DNA from 2 places in the Dactylosporangium thailandense genome. Region 1 is predicted to be linked to the other one. Evidence: riboswitches for the same ligand, from Rfam matches in the RefSeq annotation. Region 1 holds a riboswitch; the other holds the start of a gene.
What was found. A riboswitch is a leader RNA that binds a small molecule or an ion and turns the genes downstream of it on or off. The one in region 1 is predicted to bind S-adenosylmethionine.
Positions count from the first base shown of each region.

Region 2: linked by a shared signal. The riboswitch ahead of thrC (threonine synthase) and the one ahead of AC6JBM_RS40715 (aminotransferase class V-fold PLP-dependent enzyme) in region 1 are both predicted to bind S-adenosylmethionine.

Region 1 is NZ_AP029195.1:9,139,673-9,146,785, reverse strand. It holds gene ligD (non-homologous end-joining DNA ligase) at 44-973, shown strand; gene ligD (non-homologous end-joining DNA ligase) at 966-1,850, shown strand; gene AC6JBM_RS40715 (aminotransferase class V-fold PLP-dependent enzyme) at 1,900-3,129, opposite strand; SAM riboswitch class IV at 3,152-3,267, opposite strand; gene AC6JBM_RS40710 (PrsW family intramembrane metalloprotease) at 3,786-5,234, shown strand; gene AC6JBM_RS40705 (GroES family chaperonin) at 5,280-5,621, opposite strand; gene AC6JBM_RS40700 (AI-2E family transporter) at 5,777-7,018, shown strand; gene AC6JBM_RS40695 (alanyl-tRNA editing protein) at 7,032-7,113, opposite strand, start outside.
Region 2 is NZ_AP029195.1:9,314,736-9,321,848, forward strand. It holds gene thrC (threonine synthase) at 1-1,193, opposite strand, end outside; SAM riboswitch class I at 1,207-1,345, opposite strand; gene AC6JBM_RS41470 (glucosyl-3-phosphoglycerate synthase) at 1,443-2,360, shown strand; gene AC6JBM_RS41475 (hypothetical protein) at 2,391-3,416, opposite strand; gene AC6JBM_RS41480 (hypothetical protein) at 3,407-3,547, opposite strand; gene AC6JBM_RS41485 (hypothetical protein) at 3,643-3,795, opposite strand; gene AC6JBM_RS41490 (hypothetical protein) at 3,813-4,298, opposite strand; gene AC6JBM_RS41495 (ABC transporter permease) at 4,342-5,217, opposite strand; gene AC6JBM_RS41500 (alpha/beta fold hydrolase) at 5,303-7,113, opposite strand, start outside.

The sequences.
Region 1 (7,113 bases):
GAGCCGGGCGCGAGGAACTCGCAGGCGAACTATCGTGTGGAGCATGGCAGCTGCGCCGGCTCCGATGCTCGCCTCGCCCGGTGCCCTGCCCGCCGGACCCGGCTGGGCGTACGAGTTCAAGTGGGACGGCATCCGCGCGATCGCCGTCGTGCGCAAGGGCGTGACCAGGCTCTTCGCGCGCTCGGGGGCCGAGGTGACGGCCGCCTACCCGGAGCTCGCCGGCGTCGGGCGGGGCCTGGCCGACTCGGTGCTCGACGGCGAGGTGGTGGCCATGGACGAGGCCGGGCAGCCGTCGTTCCAGGTGCTCGCCGAGCGCATGCACGTGCGCGAGCCGAACCGGGCCGCGCGCCTGGCGGCCACGGTGCCGGTGACGTACCTCGTCTTCGACGCCCTGCGCGCGGAGGGCGACGAGCTCGTCGGGCTGCCGTACCGCACCCGCCGCCAACGCCTCGAAGCACTCCCGCTCGGCTCCCGCGCGATGGTGCCCCCGTCGTTCGACGACGGCCCGGCGACCGTGGCGGCGAGCCTGGAGAACAAGCTCGAGGGCGTGGTGGCGAAGCGGGCGGAGTCGCTGTACCACCCGGGAGTCCGTACGCCCGACTGGATCAAGGTGAAGCTCGAGGAGAGCTGCGAGTTCGTGGTCGGCGGCTGGCGGCCGGGCAAGCGCGCGCTCGGCGCGTTGCTGGTCGGGGTGCCGGTCCCGGGCGGGCTGGCCTACCGCGGCCGGGTGGGCGGCGGCATCTCCGGCGCGTCCGAGCGCTCGCTGCTGGCGGCCCTCGAGCCCCTCTCGACGGGCCGGAACCCGTTCGGCGCGTCGGTGCCGCGCGAGGACGCCCGCGGCGCCGTGTGGGTGGACCCGCACCTGGTGGTCGAGGTGAAGTTCGGGCACCGCACGCGCGACGGCCGGCTGCGCTTCCCGCGCTTCCTGCGCATCCGGCCGGACCTCAGCGCCGAGGAGGTCCGCGATGCCTGACCGGATTCACGTGGAGGTCGACGGCCGCCGGCTGGACATCTCCAACCTCGACAAGGTGCTGTACCCGCGCGCCGGCTTCACCAAGGGCGAGGTCCTCGACTACTACACCCGGATCGCCCCCACACTGCTGCCGCACCTGCGGGACCGCCCCCTGACCCGCACCCGCTACCCGAACGGCGTCGAGGGCGACGGCTTCTTCGAGAAGAACGCGCCCGCCGGGACGCCGGAGTGGGTGCGGACCGTCCGGCTGCCGGTCCCCGGCTCCTCGAAGGGCCGCGAGCAGATCGACTTCATCGTGGTCGAGGAGCTCGCGACGGTCGTGTGGCTGGCCAACCTCGCGGCGCTGGAGCTGCACACGCCGCAGTGGCGGGTCGACGCCGAGGGCCGCCCGCTCGACCCCGACCAGCTCGTCGTGGACCTCGACCCCGGCCCGCCCGCGGGGCTGCCGGAGTGCTTCGAGGTGGCCCTGGTGCTGCGCGAGCGCCTGGCCGCCGACGGCCTGGAGTGCGCGGCGAAGACCTCCGGCAAGAAGGGCATGCAGCTCGTCGTGCCGCTGCCCGGCGGCGAGACGGCCGACGAGGTGAGCGCCTACGCGAAGGCGGTCGCCGAGGAGCTGGCCCGCGCCCGCCCGCGGCTCGTGGTCGCGAAGATGGCGAAACAGCTGCGGCCCGGCAAGGTGTTCATCGACTGGAGCCAGAACAACGCGTTCAAGACGACGGTCGCGCCGTACTCCCTGCGCGCCGGCCCCACCCCGACCGTGAGCGCCCCGCTGGCGTGGGACGAGGTCGAGGCCGGCGAGCTGACCGCCGCCGGCCTGACCCCATCGGTGGTGCTCGACCGCGTCTCGGCCCGCGGCGACCTCCTGCTGGGCCGATAAGTCGGGCGCTACGCGCCGCGACTTATCGGACATTTCGTATATGTCGGGATCACTGCAGGGCGGCGAGCAGCCGGTCGATGTGCTCCTCGGTGGTGCCGATGCCGAAGCTGGCCCGGACGGCCTGCCCGCCCCCCGGCTCGCAGCTTGCCGCCACCTCCGGCGACGCCTCGCCGGTCAGGCGGGCCGTGGCCTCGGACAGCAGGCGGTTCGTCAGCGGGTGCGCGCAGAACAGGCCCGTGCGCACCCCGATGCCGTGGTCGCGGCCGAGCGACACCGCGAGCTGACCCGGGTCGCGGCCCCGCACGGCGAAGGAGACGATGCCGACCCGCGCCGCGTCGGCGGGGAAGAGCCGCAGCTCCTCCACGTGCGGCAGCGCGGCGAGCCCGGCGCGGAGCCGGTGCAGCAGCGCCTGCTCGGTGCCCGCGAGGTCGCCGGCGAGGTCGCGGTCGCGCAGGGCGCGCAGCGCGGTGGCGAGGGCGACCGCGCCGAGGAGGTTGGGGGTGCCGGCCTCGTGGCGGGCCGGGCCGGTGGCCCAGCGCGTGGGCCCGTCGCCGGGGACGTGGGCGCTGGCCCCGCCGCCGGCCAGGTAGGGCTCGGCCGCGTCGAGCCAGTCCGCCCGCCCGGCGAGCACGCCCGCCCCGAACGGCGCGTAGAGCTTGTGCCCCGAGAACGCGACGTAGTCCGCGCCGAGCCCGGCGAGCCGCCCGGGGGCGTGCGGGGCGAGCTGCGCGGCGTCGACGGCGATCCGGGCGCCGTGGCGGTGCGCGACCTCGGCCAGCGCCTCCACCGGCCACACCTCGCCGGTCACGTTGCTCGCCGCGGTGACGCTGACGAGGACGTTGGGGTTCCGCAATTGGTACAGGCACAGCTCCAGCGCCTCGACGGCCTCCCGCGGCGTGCGGGGCGCCGGCAGCCGGATCGCGTCGCGCCAGGGCAGCAGGTTGGCGTGGTGCTCGGCATCGAACGTGACGACCGTGGTGCCCGCCGGGACCGCCCGCGCGAGCAGGTTGAACGCGTCCGTGGTGTTGCGCGTGAAGATCACCGTGTCGCCCGGGCCGTGGCCGAGGACGTCCGCGACGGTCTCGCGCGCCTGCTCGTACTCCCGCGTGCAGCGCTCCGACAGGGCACCCGCGCCGCGGTGGACGCTGCCGTAGTAGGGCAGCAGGTCCGCGACGGCGTCGGCGACGACCCGCAGGCAGGGGGCGGTCGCGGCGACGTCGAGGTTGGCGAAGTCGACGCTGCGCCCGTCGGACAGCTTGACCTCGCCGGGCGTGAGAATTTCGGACACAGGGCAGCCCTTTCGCTCGCGCTTGCCCGGCACACCGCGTGCCGGGCCGGGTCATCACCCGGGGCACCCCGCCGCGAACGCGAGGGTTGCCGGCCAGCAAGCCGGGGCTGTGCGCTGGCACTCATGACCTGACATGACCGTACCGCGGATAAAGTTGCCCCATGAGCGATCTCCCGCCGAATGGGACGCCGTCCTCGCCCGAGCCCGCGTCCGGGCCGCCCGCCGCCTCGCCGCCGGGCGCGTCCCCGTGGGCCTCCCCGAGCGCTCCGGCGACACCCTCCGGCTGGGGCTCGCCTTCAAACCCGGAGCCCTCCCCGTCGCAGCCCGCCTCGGCCCCGCCCGCTTCGGCCCCGCCGGCCGCGCAGCCCGCTTCGGCCCCGCCGGCCGCGCAGCCCGCTTCGGCCCCGCCGGCCGCGCAGCCCGCTTCGGCCCCGCCGGCCGCGCAGCCCGCTTCGGCCCCGCCGGCCGCGCAGCCCGCTTCGGCCCCGCCGGCCGCGCAGCCCGCTTCGGCCCCGCCGGCCGCGCAGCCCGAGTGGGGGCGGCCGGCGTGGAGTCAGCCCGCCTCCGCGCCGCCGGCCGTCGAGCCGGCGTCGGCCCCTCCGACCGCCTGGGGACAGCCGGCGCCCGGTGCCGAGTGGGGCCGGCCGATGACGCCCCAGATCCCGGCCGGGCAGTCGTCCGGCCCGGCGATGGCGCCCGCGGTGCCCAACGTGACCGAGGCGGTCGAGCCGCCGACGGGCCGCCAGGAATACCCGACGGCCGCGCTCGCCCTGGCCGCCGCCCCGCCCGCGAAGCGCTCCGACCGGCGCCGGCTCTGGACGCTGATCGGCGTCATGGGCTTCATCGCGGCCTGCGGCGTCGCCGTGCTCGCGTTCTTCGGCTTCAGCGGCGGGTGGACGGCGCTGGTCGTGGGCGTGGCCTCCGCGGTGATCCCGGTGCCGGTGCTGGTCTCCTGCTTCCTGTGGCTGGATCGGTACGAGCCGGAGCCGGTGAAGTACCTCGTCTTCGTCTTCGGCTGGGGTGCCTTCGTCGCGACCGGGGTGGCCCTGGTGGTCAACACCGCCGGCTCCTACTTCGCCGAGAAGGCCGGGCTCTCCGACGCGCTGGTCGCCGTGATCGTCGCGCCGCTGATCGAGGAGAGCATGAAGGCGCTCGGCCCGGTGCTGCTGTTCTGGCGCCGCCCGCGCGCGTTCTCCGGCATCATCGACGGGATCGTCTACTGTGGACTTTCCGCGACCGGGTTCGCGATGGTCGAGAACATCCTGTACCTCGGCTTCAAGGGCTACGGCGAGGCCGCCGACAAGTCCGGACCCGTCACCGGGGCCGCGGCGTTGGTGGGCATCTTCATCGTGCGGATCCTCATGACCGGGTTCGCCCACCCGCTGTTCACCTCGATGACCGGCATCGGCCTCGGGTTCGCCTCGCGCTCCTCGGCCCGGCCGGTGCGCTTCCTCGCCCCGCTCGCCGGCCTGCTGGTCGCCATGATGCTGCACGGCTCGTGGAACCTCATGTCGGTGACGGCGTCGACGAGCGCGTGGGTCCTGCTCTACGGCTATTTCGCCGTCATGATGCCGATCTTCCTGTGCATGGTCGGCTTCGCCCTGTGGCTGCGCTCCAACGAGGGCAAGCTGACCGAGCGCGTGCTCGGCGAATATGCCCGGGCCGGATGGTTCTCGCCGCCCGAGGTCGCCGCGCTGGGCACGCTCGGCCGCCGCCTGTCCGCCCGCCGCTGGGCCAAGCGGGTCGCCGGCGACGCGGGCGCCAAGGCGATGCGGGCGTTCCAGTTCGACGCGACGCGGCTGGCCCTCCTGCGCGACGGCCTCCATCGCGGCCTGGACAAGGAGCCGAAGCGGCGCATGGAGGCGCTCGCCGAGGAGCGGCAGCTGCTGACCGCGCTCGACGCGTACCGCCAGGTCTTCGTCGGCCGCGACCCTCAGTCGCCGCGGGCGGTGTGGGACGGCACGCGCTACCACATCACCTTCCCCGACGGCGTCGTGCGGGTCCTCGACGCCCCGGCCACGCCGGTGGTGCCCGTGCCCGTCTCGCTGGCCCCGCCGCCCCCGCCGGCGTTCGCCGCCCCGTACTACTACCGCTGACCGCCACCCGGCGCGCGACCTACCAGGGCCGCGCGCCGGTCGGCGTCACAGGTAGAGGCCGGTCGAGTCCGGCTCGACGCGCCGGGCCGCGACCGCGTGCACGTCCCGCTCGCGCAGCAGCACGTAGTCGCGCCCCTGCAGCTCCACCTCGGAGCGCTCCTCGGGGTCGAAGAGCACCCGGTCGCCCGCGACGATCGAGCGCACGCTGGGCCCGACGCCGACCGCGGTCGCCCACGACAGCCGCTTGCCGACCGAGGCGGTCGCGGGGATCACGATGCCGGAGATGTGCCGGCGCTCGCCCTCGGCGCCCTCGAGCCGGACGAGCACCCGGTCGTGCAGGAGCCGGATCGGCAGGGCGTCGGGGGGTCGCGTCGCCGGTCGGGGCAGCGGGTTGAGCGCCGGTGGACGCCTGGTAACCAGCGGCGGGTTGTGCTGTCACGCTTGCGACGCTACCGCCTCGATGCGTGCCAACGTCGCGCGACCCGGTCTACGGTGGAGAGTCGCCGTCGGGAGACGTGGAAGCCGCATCGGGGAGGTAGTACGTGGGCCGGTTCGACAAGGTGCGCGCCAATCTGCGCCGCGCCTACCTCCAGCGACTCGCGGAGGCCAGGGCCGAGCGCGAGATCGCGGTCGCCGACGAGCCCGAGCCGGAGCCGACGCTGGTCGTGGGGGAGTTCGAGCACGCGACGACCACGAGCCGGGACGACGCGGAGATCCCGCACGGCCTGCGCATCGCCGCCGCCTGGTCCTGGCGCCTGCTGCTGCTGATCGCGGCCGCGGCCGTGCTGCTCTGGCTCGTCGGCCGGCTCAAGACCGTGCTGATCCCGCTGAGCATCGCGCTGCTGCTCTCGGCCCTGCTCGCCCCGGTGATGGGCGTGCTGCGCCGCCGGGTCAAGCTGCCGCCGTCCCTGGCCGCGTTCGTCGTGCTGATCATGGGCCTGGGTGCGGTCGCGGGCGTGCTCACCCTCGTGGTGACCGAGTTCGTGGCGGGGTTCCCGGCCCTGGCCGAGAAGGCGTCGGCCGGCGTGACGCAGATCCAGGACTGGCTCACCACCGGGCCCCTGCACCTCAGCGGCCGGCAACTCGACGCGACCTTCGACGCGGCGACCACCTGGCTCAACGACAACCGGGGCAGCCTCACCGACAGCGCGCTGAGCACCGCCACCGCGACCGTCGAGTTCCTGGCCCTCGCGCTGCTGATCCTCTTCGTCACCTTCTTCTTCATGCGCGACGGCAAGCGGATCTGGCACTTCGTGACCGGCATCCTGCCGACGCCGGCCCGCGACCCGATCCGCCGCGCGGGCGAGGCGGCGTGGCGGACCCTGGTCGCCTACGTGCGGGCCACCGTGCTCGTCGCCTTCATCGACGCGCTCGGCATCGGCCTGCTGCTGTTCTTCCTCAACGTCGACTTCTGGTTCCCGCTGGGCACCCTGGTCTTCCTCGGCGCGTTCGTGCCGATCGTCGGCGCCACGGTCTCCGGCGCCGTCGCGGTGCTGGTCGCGCTGGTCGACGAGGGCCCGATCACCGCGCTGGTGGTCCTCATCGGCGTGATCGCCGTGCAGCAGCTGGAGGGCCACGTCCTGCAGCCGCTCATCATGGGCCGCGCGGTCTCGGTGCACCCGCTCGCGGTGATCGTGGCGATCGCGACGGGTGTGGTGCTCGCGGGCATCATCGGCGCCCTGGTGGCCGTGCCGCTCGTGGCGGTGCTGAACACGGGCATCCGCCACCTGGTCCAGCATCGCCAGGAGCCCCCGCCCGAGGCCGTGATCGTCTCCGCCGACTGATCCGCCGGGCGGGTCAGTCCGACAGGCGCACCCGCACCCGGCGGTTGGCCTTGCCCTTGGACTCGACCTTCACGACCTGCAGCCGCCCGATCTGC
Region 2 (7,113 bases), 180 kb from region 1:
ACCGCATCGAGGGTCTTGAGGCCGTCGCCGGTGTTGAAGATGACCGTCTCCGCGTTCGGGTCGAGCTTGCCGGACTCGACGAGCTTCTTGAGCACCGCTGTGGTGACCCCGCCGGCCGTCTCGGCGTAGACGCCGGCGGTCCGGGCGAGCAGCTGGATGCCCTCGCGGATCTCGTCGTCGCCGACGTACTCCATCCATCCGCCGGTGCGCCGCACGGACTCCAGCGCGTAGACCCCGGCGGCCGGGTCGCCGATGTTGAGGGACTTGGCGATGCCGGTCGGCTTCACCGGGGTGATCTCGTCGGTGCCGTCGTGCAGCGCCTTCGCGATCGGGTTGCAGCCGGCCGACTGGGCGCCGAACACCTTCCACTCGCTCGGCGGGACGAGCCCGATCTCGACCAGCTCGGCGAACGCCTTGTCGATCTTCGTGAGCAGCTCGCCGCTGGCCATCGGGATGACCACCTGGGCCGGGATGCGCCAGCCGAGCTGCTCGGCCACCTCGTAGCCGAGCGTCTTGGAGCCCTCGGCGTAGAAGGGCCGCACGTTGACGTTGACGAACGCGGTGTCCTCGAACTCGTCGGTCTCGGTGAGCTCCGAGCACAGGCGGTTGACCTCGTCGTAGGAGCCCTCGATGGCGACGACCTCGCCGCCGTACACGGCGGTCATGACGACCTTGCCGGGCTCCAGGTCGGCCGGGATGAACACGGTCGAGGGGACGCCGGCCCGCGCGGCGTGCGCGGCGACGCTGTTGGCGAGGTTGCCGGTGGAGGCGCAGGAGTAGCGCGTGAAGCCCAGGGCCTTCGCCGCGGTCAGGGCCACGGACACGACGCGGTCCTTGAACGAGTGCGTCGGGTTGGCGGAGTCGTCCTTGACGTACAGCGGCGCGGTGAACCCGAGCTCCCGGCCCAGTCCGTCGGCCCGCACCAGCGGCGTCAGGCCCGGGTCCAGGGTCACGCGGGTCTCGGGGTCCAGCCCGACGGGCAGCAGCGGCGCGTAGCGCCAGATGTTCTTCGGCCCCGCCTCGATCTGCGCCCGGGTCACCTTGGCCAGCGCCGCCGCGTCGTAGCCGACCTCGAGCGGGCCGAAACACTCGTAACACGCGTGCTGCGCGGCGAGCGGGAACGTCGCCCCACACCCGCGGCAGACCAGGTTGCGGGCGGGCGAGTCGGTGAAGACGCTGAGCGTCGAGGTCATGGCAGAGGCCTTCCTCTCATCTTTCCCAAAGCGCACGGGCGTGCACCGGGACGGATTTGGCACCTACCGCGACAAGCCTCGTCTTCGAGCACGCGTCGCAGGGGTTGCCGGGGCTTCATCGGGCCGTATCCCTCTGCCCCTCTGGATGAGGTATTGAGTTGTGGGTGCAGCTGTACCCGAGTGTAAGGGGCACCACCGGCCCCCGGGTATGAGTCATCTCACGAGCTGGGCCGGGCTAGCGTTTCAGGCATGCACCCTGCGGCGGCGGACTGGTTCACGCGGCGCACCTCCCGCTGGCCCGACTGGCCGGCCGACGAGGTGCTCGCGGCGAAGGGTGACACCCGGGTCAGCGTGGTGCTGCCCGCGCTCGACGAGGAGCCCACGGTCGGGGAGATCGTCAGCGGGGTGCGCAGCCTCGGCCCCCTGGTCGACGAGCTGATCGTGGTCGACTCCGGCTCGGTGGACCGCACCGCCGAGGTCGCCGCGGCCGCGGGCGCCACCGTGCACCACCGCGACGACATCCTCCCGGCGACCGGCTCCCGGCCGGGCAAGGGCGAGGTGCTGTGGAAGGCGCTCGCCGTCACCAAGGGCGACATCCTGGTGTACGTCGACGCGGACCTCACCGACTTCCGGCCCCACTTCGTGACCGGGCTGCTGGGCCCGCTGCTGGCCGACCCGGCGACCCTGATGGTGAAGGCGTTCTACGACCGGCCTCTGCTCGACGTCTCCGCGGCCGGCGGCGGCCGGGTCACCGAGCTGGCCGCCCGCCCGCTGCTCAACGCGCACTTCCCGGAGCTGGCCGGAGTCGTGCAGCCGCTCGCCGGCGAGTACGCGGCCCGCCGCACCCTGCTCGAGTCGCTGCCGTTCGCGGCCGGCTACGGCGTGGAGACCGGCCTGCTCATCGACGCCTGGCGCGCGCACGGGCTCGACGCGGTGGCCCAGGTCGACCTGGGCCAGCGCACCCACGGCCACCAGGACACGGCCGCGCTGGGCCGCATGGCGGCGACGATCCTGCAGACGATCAACGCCCGCGTGTCGCCGGGCCGCTCCCTCTGGCCGACGTTGACGCAGTTCGAGCGGCGGGATTCGGCGGTGGTACCGCACGAGACGGCCGTCGCCCACCCCGACCGCCCCCCGATGGTGACCGTCCCCGGCTACACCGCCTGAGCCTCGCCCCGCGCTCGTTCTGCTTACCCGTTACCCGGCTTCTGTCGCGGCTTCCGCTTCTGCCGCGGCCTCCGCCTCTGCCGCGGCCTCCGCCTCTGCCGCGGCCTCCGCCTCTGCCGCGGCCTCCGCCTCCGCCGCGGCCTCCGCCTCCGCCGCGACCTCCGCCTCCGCCGCGACCTCCGCCTCCGCCGCGACCTCCGCCTCCGCCGCGACCTCCGCCTCCGCCGCGACCTCCGCCTCCGCCGCGACCTCCGCCTCCGCCGCGACCTCCGCCTCTGCCGCGGTTTCCGCTTCTGCTGCGGCTTCCGCCCGGCGCGGGTCGGGGCCGAGCAGCATCGCCGCCAGCCCGGCGGTGACCAGCACCGAGACGCCCGCCGTCGCCGGCCCCGGCCCGCCCGCGACCAGGGCGCCGAGCGCGAGCCCGGCCCCGGCGCCGGCCGCGACCACCAGCCGCACCGCGAGGCGCGCGGCCACCGGCCCGTCGAGGTACGCCGCCGCCGCCACCGCGAGCGCGCCCCCGAACAGCACCAGCGGGGCCGCGATCGACCAGCCGTCGGCGAGCCCGGACGGCCCGAGCACCGCCCCCGCGGCCGCGTGCAGCGCGGCGACCGGCAGCGCGATCGCGGCCCCGGTTCCGGCCGAGACGCCGACCCGCCGCCGGGCGAGCGCGTCCGGGCGCGGCTGGAGCCACCCCAGCGGCACCGGCCGGTACTCCTCGTTCAGCCCGTGCCGGTCGCGGGGCAGCCGCAGCACCGCGAGCCCGGCGGCCCCGGCCAGCGCCGCGACCACCAGCCCGGCGGGCGCCCAGGCGGTCAGGTAGCCGGCGGCGAGCCCGAACCCGAGCGCGACCAGCGCCCGCAGGCGGTGCAGGGAGGCCGGGCGTCCGATGAGGTACTGCACCAGCACCGCGAGCGTGAGCGCCGCCAGGCCCGCGAGCGTCCAGCCCAGCACCGGCCCGCCCGGGCGCCACGGCTCGGCCGCGAACCCGAGCGCGGCCACGACCAGCCCGGCCACCTCGGCCAGCACCGCCGCGGCGACCGCGAGCATCACGCCCACGACTCCTCCAGCCCGTGCCGCTCGCGGGGGCGGCCCAGCACGACCAGCGCGACGATGCCGGTGAGCAGCGCGGCCACCAGGGTCCAGGAGTGCTCCCGCCACGGCTCCTGCGGCGGCCCAGTTCGAACCACGACGCAGCGAGGCCGTCCGTCCACCGCCGCCGGCTACGCCACCGCCCACGGCCGCGCTGCTAGGCCGATCCAGCGGAGCCTGCCGAGCACCAGCATCATGAGCGTGCCGCCCGCGTAAAGCTGCCCGGGTCGAGCGCCTCGGCGATCGCCTGGCTCGCGGAGACCTGGCGCATGAAGCCGGGCAGGGACAGCGCCAGGGCGATCAGCTCCGCGCTCACGGCGGCGATGACGGCGAGCATCAGCCTCACGGCGACGACGATAAGGGTCAGGCGGCCCGGGCGTCGTCCGTCGCGGGCACGAAGCGCCACAGCTGGGCGGTCGCGGTGCCGGCGCCCAGGATGGCGACGCCGAGGGCGGCCCACTCGGCGGTCAGCAGCCACCACGGCGTCTCGATGATCGCGACCGGCGGCTCGCCGGAGATCGAGGCGACCACCAGCACGACCGCGACCAGGAGCATCAGCACCAGCAGCAGGACCGAGACCAGCCGCAGCATCCACCGGCCGGTGCGGCCGCCGAGGCGGGCCATGACCGTGCTGCCCGCGGCCACCGTGGCGCCGAACGCGCTCGCGATCGCGCCGATGAGCGTGAAGATCTTCGCGGTCTGCGCCTCCACCGGGCCCCGGGTCAGGTTCGAGCTCTGGGCGAAGTGGGTCCACTCGTAGAGGTGGGTCTGGTCGTAGTACAGCCCGGCCGCGAGGGCGGCGAGCCCCACGGCCAGGGCACATGCGCCGGCTAAGGCGGAGATCCGCATGGACGGGCACCCTACCCGCCGGTAGGGGCCCGTCCAATGCGGGTCAGCTCACGACGTCCTTGCGCAGGAAGCGCCACCAGGCCAATGAGAAGAACACGGTGGCGTAGACCAGGGACGCGATCGTGCCCTTGACCAGGTCGTCGGTCTGCATCGGGCTCGACAGCAGGCCGAGCCAGGCGTCGGCGTAGTGCGTCGGCAGCACGGTGCGCAGGTTTCCGAGCGCGGTGATCTGGTCGAGGATGTTCGACAGGATCTGCAGGAGCACCGCCCCGCCGACGGCGCCGAGCGGGGCGTCGGTCGACACCGAGAGCAGGAACGCGAGGGAGGCGACGACGAGCAGGGTGACGCAGAGGTACGCCACGATCTCCATCAGCCGCACGATGCTCGTCCCGGCCGCGATCTCGCCGCCGATCGGTGCGCTCAGTGGCGCCCAGCCGTAGCGCAGGGTGCCCGCGGCGAGCGCCGTCGCCACCAGGATCAGGATCGCCGCGAGGCTGTAGAGCATCGACACGGCGAGCTTGATGCCCAGCAGGCGGGAGCGCGGGACCGGCATCGCCAGGAGGTACCGCAGACTCCCCCAGCTCGCCTCGGACGCCACGGTGTCGCCGTGGAAGAGCGCCACCACGACGACGAGCAGGAAGCCGGCCGAGACGAGCAGGGTGAAGAGGGTGAAGTTCGGCCCGCCGCTCGTGGCCAGGTCGGACAGGCGGGAGAACTCGCCGCCCCCGCCGCCGTTGTCGTTCGAGTTGCCGCTGTCGAGCTGGAACGCGGTCAGGATGATCAGCGGGAGCAGCACCATGAAGCCCAGCGCGAGCTGGGTGCGCCGCCGTGAGCCCTGCCGGCGGATCTCCGTCCACAGCGAGAGGGTCGCGCCGGGCCGATACCCGGCAGCGCCCCCGACGACCTCCGTGGTGCTCATGCCGACACCTCCGCTTCGCTCCGGCGCCGGCCTGAGCTGAACCTGTGTTGCTGATGAGCGGCCACTCCGCTTCGCTCCGTACCGCTCATTCCCGCTCTCCGCTCGCCTTGGTGTCCCCGCCCACCAGGGACAGGAACGCGTCCTCCAGCCGCCGCCGCGGCGTGACCCGGTCGATGCCGACCCCGGCCCGCACGAGCGCCGCGACGACCTCGGCCCGCGGCGTGCCGTCGATGTCGATGACCAGCCCGCGCCCGCCGGACCAGGCCACCGAGCGCACCCCGGCCACCTCGCCCAGCACCTTCTCGGCCTCGTCGACGTCGGAGACGTCCAGCTGCACCGTCGGCGAGTCGCCCACGATGTCCTCGACCGGCCCGGCCGCGACCACCTCGCCCCGGTGCATGACCACCACGTCGGTGCAGGTCTGCTCCACCTCGGCGAGCAGGTGGCTGGAGACCAGCACGGCCCGGCCGCCGGTGGCGTAGCGGCGCAGCACCTTGCGCATCTCGGCGATCTGCGGCGGGTCGAGCCCGTCCGTCGGCTCGTCGAGCACCAGCAGCTCCGGCAGGCCGAGCATGGCCTGGGCGATCGCGAGGCGCTGGCGCATGCCGTGGCTGTACGTCTTCACCCGCCGGTGCACCGCGTTGCCGAGCCCGGCGATGTCGTACGCCTCCTCGAAGTGCGCGTCCGCCGCGGGCCGGCCGGTGGCGCGCCAGTACAGCTCCAGGTTCTGCGCCCCGGTCAGGTGGGGCAGGAAGCCCGGCCCCTCGACGAGCGCGCCGACCCGGGACAGCACCGGCGAGCCGGGCAGCAGCCGGTGCCCGAAGACCAGGATCTCGCCGGCCGTGGGCCGGGTCAGGCCCATGAGCACGCGCAGCGAGGTGGTCTTGCCGGCGCCGTTCGGCCCCAGCAGGCCGACGACCTGTCCCCTGTGGACGGTGAAGTCCACCTTGGCGACGGCGACGAAGTCCTTGTACTCCTTGCGCAGCCCCCGCACCACGAGCGGCGTGTCCACGTGCTCGGTGTCGACGCTGCGATCGATGCGCCGGGCCCGGCCGCGGGCCACCAGCAGCGCGATCACGAGCGCGAGGGCGATCGCGGCGACGAGGGCGGCCAGGACGTACCGCCAGATGACGTCCGGGTTCGCGATCGGCGTCCCGGCGGCGGCGGGCAGGGTGATCGCCCCGTCGACCGCGACGGTGTAGACGACCGGCTCGGGCGGCGACCAGTAGGCGGTGTCGGCGGTCGCCACGGTGATCCCGACCCGGCTGCCGGCCTCGAAGCGGTGCACGACGGCGGGGAGGATGACGGTGATCGGTACCGCATCCGCGATGTCCTTCGGCAGGCCCGTCAGCTTGATCGGGGCGATCAGCCCGTCCGGGATCGACGGGGTGCCCTTGGACGGCAGGTCGTAGAGCTTCACGAACAGCGTCGCCTCGCCGGTCGGGGACGCCGCGCGGATCTTGACCCGCGGCGCGCCGGCGGTGTCGAGCGCGGCGCCCAGCGGGGCCGAGACGAAGTCGGCGTGCTGGCCCGGGATCTCCCGCGAGACGCCCGAGGCCAGGCCGCTGGAGCCGAGCAGGCTCGACAGCCCGGCGAGCGGCAGCGACGAGATCCCCGCCGGGTTGCCGTCGGGCGGGTTGGCGATCGGCTGGGCCGGCCCGCTCAGGTCCACCGTGGTCCCCGCGCCGGTGATGCCCGGGTAGGTGTCCACCTTCGAGGCGGCGGTGACCAGGCCGCGGCCCTGGGCGTTGAGGCCGGAGACGCGCGAGTAGGTGAAGCTGTTCTCCGGCGCCTTGCCGTTGCCCTTCACGTAGTGGTCGAGCCACTGCCCGGTGAGCAGCTTCAGCCGGTCGACCTCGGACTGCGGGCCGGTGCCGCCGTCGTGACCGCCGGTGA